2 regions of the Corynebacterium halotolerans YIM 70093 genome follow, and region 1 is predicted to be linked to the other one. Evidence: riboswitches for the same ligand, from Rfam matches in the RefSeq annotation. Region 1 holds a riboswitch; the other holds the start of a gene.

Region 1 (4,121 bases):
CAGGTGCGCCTGGGCGCGTGAGTACCGGTTGAGGTACGCCGCATCCTGCGCGAGGTAGAAGTTGAAGTCCTCCTCCGGCAGGGTGCCGTCGCGCAGACCCCGGATGAACGGCAGGTCCATGATCTCGGCCCACAGGCCGCCGGTGGCCTCCCAGAGCGCGGCCGTGTACGGGCCGGCAGGGGCAATCCGCGCCCTGGGGGAGGGAGTGGGGGACGGTGCGACCAGCTGTCCGGGACCGGAGCCGTCGAGTGCGGGCCGGGCCAGGTGCTCCCAGGCCCGGGTGGAGGCCGCGGCGGCCAGGCGGCGGTCCCGGTGGAAGTGGTCCACAGGGCCGGTTCCGGTGCCCACGTTGAGTTCCGCGGCGTGACGGATGGCCTCGTGCAGCCAGCGGGTGGACCAGGCCAGGGCCTTGTCCACCGGTTCGCCGGCGGCCAGGCGGGTGGCCAGCGCCGAGGACAGGGAACATCCGGTGCCATGGGTGTGGGGGGTGTCCACCCGTGGGCTGGCCACGTGGTGGATGGTGCCGTCCGGGGTGACCACCGCGTTGTCGGCCTGCGGCCCGGTCAGGTGCCCGCCCTTGACGATCACCGTGGTGGAATGCGTCGCGGCGAAGCCGGCCGCCTGTCGGAGAGCCTCGTCGAGGTCGGTGGCCATGGGCTGGCCGACCAGCACGCCGAGCTCGCGGAGGTTCGGGGTGACCACGTCGGCCCGGGTCGCCAGGTCGCGGACGGCGATTTCGGCGTCCTCGGCCAGCAGCCGGTCACCGCTGGTGGCGATCATCACCGGGTCGAGCACCACGACCGGCACCGGGTGCTCCTCCAGCCAGCGGGAGATGAGGGCAACGGTGCGTGCGTCGCCGAGCATGCCGATCTTGACGGCGTCGACGGTCACATCGTCGAAGACGGACTCCAGCTGCTCGGTCAGGAACTGAAGCGGCGGGGTGTGCACGGAACGCACGCCGTGGGTGTTCTGGGCGACGAGCGAGGTGACCACGCTCATCCCGAATCCGCCGGCCGCGCCGATGGACTTCAGGTCGGCCTGGATTCCGGCGCCGCCGGTGGGGTCGGTGCCGGCGATGGACAGCACCCGGGGGACGGCCACCCCGGGAAACTCCGTGTGGGCCGGGCGGGCATCGAGTACGGGCAGGCGTGAGGAAGCCAAGACAATCCCTTCGCTAGTACGAGCTAGAGCAGGTTCAGTGGGTCTGATCTCAGCGCGCCGGCGGCGCGCACCCCAATGTCGTTGGCTCGACCGTAGCAGAAGGCGATTGCGCGGGGTGGGGGGGATGGGGGAGGAGGACCGGACAAGGCTCAAACAGTGCTTGAGGCACAAGATCAACTGAAGTGATCTTGTGCCTCAATGGTGGAACGGCGGATCGGCCGAAGCGGTCGTCCTGTTTCTCCCGGCTCCGGCGAAAAGACCGGGGCCAGTGCGGGGAGTCGAGAAATTAGAAGAGGGAACCGGCGCTCGACAGGTTGCTCGAGAGGCTGGACAGCCCGGAGGAGGGGGCCTCGGTGTCGTCGTCACCGTTATCGTCGCCGCCCTCCACGGGGCTGACGGTGAAGGTGAGGGTTTCGGTGTACTCGTGGCCGTGGACGTCGGTGGCGGTCACCTCGGCGGTGTGCTCACCGGCCCCGAGATCGGCCGGCAGCGGCAGGCGCCAGATGTGTGCCGCCCGGTCGGCCACGCTGCCCCCGTGGACCAGCTGCTGCTGGACCGCCGCCGGGTCGGACCACTCGGCGCCCACGTTCGGCACCTCGCCGTCCATCTGCTGGGTGCGCTCGGCGGCGACTGCCTCGCCGCCGTCGATGGAGACCTCGACGGTGGAGCCGGTGGAGCCCATCCAGAAGTTGGTGGTCAGCCAGGTCTCGGCCACCTCGTCCTCCGGGACGACCAGCGGATCGGCGAACTCCTCGGCCTCACCGGCGTTGTCGATGTTGTCCTCGTACCAGTCCCGGTAGGCCGGGGTGTTCAGGGACAGGGCCATCTGGGTGGACTGATCCTCGCCACGGACGGTGTAGAACTCGGAGACCTCGGAACCGTCGATGTCAAGGGTCAGCACGCCGGGCAGGGAGCCGTCGCGGCCCACGGCCTGGGGGTATCCGTTCTCGGTCGTCTCTCCGCTGTACCAGTCCCCCGAGATGGCGCCGGCCACGATGTGGGTGAACGGCAGCTCCTCGACGCCGTACAGCTCGTTCCAGCCCTCGAGGCTGTCTCCCTCGCGCATGTTCGCCAGCGCATGCGTGTGACCGCTGACGGCGATCGCCTCACGGTCGCCGATGATCTCGTAGATCTCCTGGACCTGATCGATCTGGTGCACGTCCGAGCCCTGGTCCGCGAAGGACATCAGCGGGACGTGGGTGGCGAGGACGATCAGCTTGTCCTCGGGGGTGTGGGCGATGTCCTGACGCAGCCACTCGAGCTGTTCATCGTCGATGGCCCCGTTGTAGCCGTCTCCGTCCTCCAGCGGGTACTGCACCGACTCCAGCGCGACCACGTGGGCGTTACCGACATCGAAGGAGTAGTACTCCGGGCCGAAGTGGGAACGGTAGGTGTCGAACTTGTGGTCCTCATCGGAGGCGTCGAAGTCCAGGTCGTGATTGCCGGGCAGGAAGCGGGCCGGACCGTTGAGCATGCCGGTCAGCTCCTTGACGTCCGGGTACAGGGACAGATCATCGCCCACGACGTCGCCGATGAACAGGGCGCCGCAGTTGGCGTAGTCATCGCGGGCGGCCAGGTCGGCGAAGGCGCCGTTGCGGGCGTACTCGACCTCTTCTGCGGTGTAGGTCTGGATGTCCCCGCCGATCACGCAGTTCTGCTCGGGCGAGGCCGTCCCCTCCGACGGGGAGAGCGGGAAGTTCACCGCGTCGGGCAGCGGCCCGGTGGGTTCGATGCCGCTGTAGCGCAGGTCGGGGGACCCTTCGGGGACGTGGTTGTAGAAGAACTGGGCGACGTTGTTCTCGTCCACCGGGACCTGGTACCCGGCCGGCTGGGTGATGAACACGGTCGTGTTGTCGTCGACCTGCAACTCGTAGCGGCCCTCGGCGTCCGTGGTGACGATGGTGCGGCCGTTCGAGACCGAGACCCCCGGGATGCCGGGCTCGCCCTCGTCCCGCTGGGAGTTCTTGTTCGTGTCCTCGAACACGACACCCTCCAGGGTGTTCTCGTCGTCCTGCTCATCGACGACCTCGACGGAGCCGCGGTAGGCGGTCTCCTCCCAGGCCGTGGTGGCTGTGTCCTCCTGGGCGGTGACGGTCGGGGCGAGGACGCCGGTGGCGGCCAGTGTCAGACCGGACATCAGGGCTGCCGTACGGTGAAAGGGGGTGCGCTTGGTGGGGCTGGGATTAGATTTCAAGGTGGGTTCGACTTCCGATCATGGTGTTGGCCTCTGGCCTTTCCTACTGGGAACACCCGACGTCTTCCCTGCAGGACAACGACTGCGGACGTCGGGTTGCACCCGGAGCCGCGTCACAGGCGGGCCGGGTGCCGGATGTGAGGTTAGGACGCTGACTTGTCCTCAGCGGTAAAACAGAGTGAACGGTCGGACAATCCCGGTTGACCCTGGGGTTACCCTCCGGGCAGTGGCCCTTGATGCACTGCCAGGCACGCGGCAACGGGTCCGCCGGATCGACGAGGACGCCGCCCGTTGCCGTCGTAGGAGGTAGTTGTGCCGGATGGCGCCCGTCCGGGAGCTTTCAGTGAAGCCCTGCCCGGTGCCATCTCCCGCGCACGCGCCCGGATGTCGGCGGGATTCCGCCGGTCGGACGGTGCAGACACGTTTACCCCCGTTATATCGGAGTGCTCCACCCGGAAATGCCCGAGCAGGATGGGTTTTTCCGCGCAACCGGACAGATTCGCCGAAGGTGCGGGAATGAAAAACCCGATGGGGAGCATCCCCACCGGGTCCGTGCCTGTCTGACCGGCCTAGCGCTTCTTGTTGCTGACCTTGCCGCTGAACTTGCGGGTGTCCCGCAGCTCGATCGGGGTGTCGCCCTCGATCTCGCTGGTCAGCTGCTGCAGCTTCAGCAGGGCCGTGCGCGCGTGGAGCTGCTGGCGGGTGGTCGCCAGGTTGTAGCGGGTGCGCGACGCCACGTTCAGGCCCCAGTTGAGCATGGAGATGA
Region 2 (4,121 bases), 400 kb from region 1:
CGATGGGGAGGATGATGACGAGCTTGTTGATCAGCGATCCCTTGGTGATCCGCCAGATCATCGGCAGCTCGCGCGCCGGGGTCACCCCCGAGACGAACCGCGGGGTGACGGCGGCGTCGTCGACCACCACGCCCGCGGCCTTCATACTGGTGCGGCCCGCGGCGGCAGCCACATCGTCCACGCTGGAGGCCGCGGTTCGCGCAATCAACGCCACATCATCGAGCAGTGCTACCAGTCCACCGGCCATCGGGGCCACCTTTCGGATTCGGTTGAACGTGCATCGGTGACCGCCAGATTAGCCAGATCATGGCCCGCGTGCCGGAGCACCGGTTCTAAACTGGACGCCATGAGGATCGCATTCATCGGTGCCGGCGCCGTCGGCGGCTGGTTCGGCGGCCGACTGGCCGCCGCGGGGCACGACGTCGTCTTCGTCGCCCGCGGCGCCACCCTGGACGCCCTGATCACCGAGGGGCTCCGGCTCAACGACGAGCCACCGCTGAAAGTCACCGCGGTGGGCTCGCTCGCGGAGGTGGGGGACTGCGACGTCGTCTTCCTCACGGTCAAGGCCACCGGCGGGACGAACGTGGGGGAGCTGCTGTCCGGGGCGCCCGGGCACGCCCTGGTGGCCGTCACCCAGAACGCGGTGGAGGTGCCCACCCGGGTCGCCGAGGTCGTCGGCCGCGGGCGCACCCTGCCGGGCGTGGTCCGCGGGTTCTTCCACCACACCGGGCCCGGCCGGGTCGAGTTCCACGGCGGGCCGATCTCCTACACCTTCGGCACCTTCGACGGGCGCGCGGACGCCACCGTCGACGAGCTGGCCGCCGCCCTCAACGAGGCCGGCATCGAGGCCACGGTGCACCCCGACATCTGGGCCGAGGTCTGGGAGAAAGCCATGTTCGTCACCTGCTTCGGGGGCCTCGGAGCGTGGACGGGCCGGCCGCTGGGCCACCTGCGCACCGTCGAACGCACCCGTCTGGAGGCCCTGATGCGGGAGGTCCACGCCGTCGCCCGGGCCGACGGTGTGCCGCTGGCCGACCACGCGGTCGCCCGCACCATGGCCTTCGCCGACCGGATGCCCGCCGAGGCCACCAGTTCCATGCAGCGCGACCTGGCCGCGGGGGATCCCGGCGAGCTGGACGCGCAGGTCGGCGCGGTGTGCCGGATCGGGGCGGCCCACGGCGTCGATACGCCCCTGCATTCGGGATTGCTGCGCGCGCTGGGGTAGATTAGCCAGTCATGACCGCTTCCTCGACCGCCCGCGTGAAGACCGACCGGCCGGGACGCTACGGCAAGCAACTGGCCTCCCACTTCTCCACCAAGCTGCAGACCAGTTGGGACGCCGAGTCCGGCCGCGGGCACCTGACCTTCGCCGGGGAGGCCATCGGCGAGGTGGACATGGTCGTCGGGGACCGGGTGCTGCTGCTCCACCTGGAGTGCGACGAGGACGCCCTCGACCGGCTCGAGCGGGTCGTCGGCGTGCACCTCGTGCGCTTCGGCACCCGCGACGGGCTCGAGGTCGCCTGGCGACGCCGCGGCGGGGACGAGGGGACCCGTTGGACCGCCGCCGATCTCGAGGGCTAGAGTAGTCGCGCAACGACACCACCACGGGTGCCCGGTGAAATTCCGGGCTGAGACGCCGTCACGGCGAACCGTCGAACCTGATTCGGTTAGTACCGACGCTAGGGAGAAAACATGAGCACAGGCCCGACCCTGCCCTCCGCCGGCCCGACGGACCGGCGCCGGAAGCGCCCCTCGTGGCGGGTGATCGACATCATCATCGCCGCCGTCCTCGGCGTGGCCTGCGGACTGATCTTCTGGGTGTGGAACGGTATCGGCTTCGCCGGCTTCACCGCCCTCGACGCCCTGACCCCGGGCTTCGGCGGCCTGGTCGCCGGCGTCTGGCTGCTGGGTGGCGTGATCGGCGGGCTGGTCATCCGCAAGCCCGGGGCCGCGGTCTTCGTCGAGGTCATCGCCGCACTGGTCTCCGCCGCCCTGGGCAACCACTGGGGGATTGAGACCCTCTACTCGGGCCTGGCCCAGGGCGTGGGCGCCGAGCTGGTCTTCGCCGTCTTCGGCTACCGGCGCTTCGGTGTGGGCGTGGCCATGGCCGCCGGTGCCGCCGCCGGCCTCGGCGCCTTCGTCCTCGAGCTGTTCACCTCGGCGAACATCGCCAAGTCGCTGACCTTCAACTCCATCTACCTGACCTGCCTGCTCGTCTCCGGAGCCGTCCTCGCCGGGCTGCTGGGCCACTGGCTGGTCAAGGCGCTGGCACGGACCGGGGCGCTCGACCGTTTCGCCGCCGGCCGCACGGCATGACGGGCGCCGTGCCCGGCCGGATCCGGGCGCACGCCTTCTCCTGGCGCCACGCCTCTCGGAAGACGTTCGCGCTCTCCGGGGTGGATCTCGACGTCGCCCCAGGCGAGCGGATCCTGCTCACCGGCGACTCCGGGGCGGGCAAGTCCACCCTGCTGGCGGCGGTCGCCGGCCTGCTCGGCGACGAGGAGGACGGCGAGGCCCGCGGTTCGATCGAGGCGACCGGCACCGCCGGCATGGTCCTCCAGGATCCCGATTCCCAGGTCATCGCCTCCGGCATCGGGGACGACGTCGCCTTCGGCTGCGAGAACCTCGGCCTCCCGCGCGAGGAGATCTGGCGGCGCGTACCGGCCGCCCTGGCCATGGTCGGCCTCGACCTGCCGCTGGATCACCCGACGCGGCAGCTGTCCGGCGGGCAGAAGCAGCGCCTGGCCCTGGCCGGGGTGCTGGCCATGGGGGCGGACATCATCCTGCTCGACGAGCCGACCGCGAACCTCGATCCCGCCGGCCGCCGGGAGGTCGTCGAGGCCGTCGACCAGGCCGTCACCGAGACCGGAGCGACGCTGATCATCGCCGAACACCGCGCCCACCACTGGGTGCCGGTCGTCGACCGGCTGCTGCACCTGACCGCCGACGGCCTGGCGGACATCGGCGCCGATGAGCTGCCCACCCCGCCCGCGCTGCCGCCGGCGGTCGGCGTTCCGGCCGGCACTCCCGCGCTTCTCGACGCCCGCGAGCTGCTCACCGAGTGGGGTCCACCCCGCACGCTCACGCTGCCGGAGGGCACCTCCACCGTGATCACCGGACCCAACGGCTCCGGCAAGTCCACCCTCGCGCTGACCCTGGCGGGTCTGCTCGAGCCCCGGGGTGGCGTCCTCGGTTACTCCGAGCACCTGTGCCGCGGCCTGTCGGGTCCCGCCCACACCTGGTCCTCGGCCGACCTGGCCGACCGCATCGGCTTCGTCTTCCAGGACCCCGAGCACCAGTTCGTCGCCCGCACCGTCGCCGCGGAGATGGCGGTCGGCGGGGGAGATCGGGACCGCATCGACCACCTGCTGGACCGGCTGCGCCTGCGGCACCTGGCGGGCGCCAACCCCTTCACTCTCTCGGGCGGGGAGAAACGCCGCCTGTCGGTGGCCACCGCGCTGGTCTCCGCCCCGCAGCTGCTCATCCTCGACGAACCGACCTTCGGCCAGGACGACCAGACCTTCGCGGAGCTCGTCGGCCTGCTGCGCGAGCTGACCGCCGCCGGCACCACGGTCGCCTCGATCACCCACGACGAGACGTTCATCGCCGCCCTCGGCGACCAGGAGGTGCAGATCCGGTGAACCTGATCGCCGGCGTCAACCCCGTCACCCGGATCCTGGCGCTGATTCTGCTGACCACCCCACTGCTGCTGTCGGTCGACCTGGTCTCCGCGACCGTCGCCCTGGCCTTCACCCTGCTGGTCGCGCCCCTGTGCGGGGTCGGCTGGGCCCGACTGCTGCGCCGCGGCTGGCCGGTGCTGCTCGCCGCACCCCTGGCGGCGATCCCCATGGCCCTCTACGGGCGACCCGAGGGGCAGACCCACTTCGAGCTGCTGTTCATCCACGTCACCGACAACTCCCTGTCCCTGGCCACTGCCATCTTCGTCCGCGTGCTCGCCATCGGCCTGCCGGTGATGGTGCTCACCGCGGACATCGACCCCACGGACCTGGGCGACGGCCTGGCCCAGGTGCTCCGGCTGCCCGAGCGCTTCGTCATCGGCGCGGTCGCCGCCGTGCGGCTGGTCTCCCTGTTCCGCGACGACCTGGCCTCCATGCGCCGGG

The links. Region 1 has a riboswitch for thiamine pyrophosphate ahead of A605_RS07280 (bifunctional hydroxymethylpyrimidine kinase/phosphomethylpyrimidine kinase). Riboswitches for the same ligand answer to the same signal wherever they lie in the genome.
Region 2: it holds a riboswitch for thiamine pyrophosphate, as region 1 does, so the genes downstream of both, A605_RS05485 (ECF transporter S component) here and A605_RS07280 (bifunctional hydroxymethylpyrimidine kinase/phosphomethylpyrimidine kinase) in region 1, are expected to answer to the same signal.

The regions. Positions count from the first base shown of each region.
Region 1 is NC_020302.1:1,562,613-1,566,733, forward strand. Features, by position in the region: gene A605_RS07280 (bifunctional hydroxymethylpyrimidine kinase/phosphomethylpyrimidine kinase) at 1-1,161, opposite strand, end outside; TPP riboswitch at 1,150-1,246, opposite strand; gene A605_RS07285 (calcineurin-like phosphoesterase C-terminal domain-containing protein) at 1,448-3,298, opposite strand; gene A605_RS07290 (NAD(P)/FAD-dependent oxidoreductase) at 3,925-4,121, opposite strand, start outside.
Region 2 is NC_020302.1:1,157,743-1,161,863, forward strand. Features, by position in the region: gene A605_RS05470 (DUF808 domain-containing protein) at 1-247, opposite strand, end outside; gene A605_RS05475 (2-dehydropantoate 2-reductase) at 347-1,225, shown strand; gene A605_RS05480 (DUF2218 domain-containing protein) at 1,237-1,581, shown strand; TPP riboswitch at 1,595-1,703, shown strand; gene A605_RS05485 (ECF transporter S component) at 1,693-2,316, shown strand; gene A605_RS05490 (ABC transporter ATP-binding protein) at 2,313-3,641, shown strand; gene A605_RS05495 (energy-coupling factor transporter transmembrane component T family protein) at 3,638-4,121, shown strand, end outside.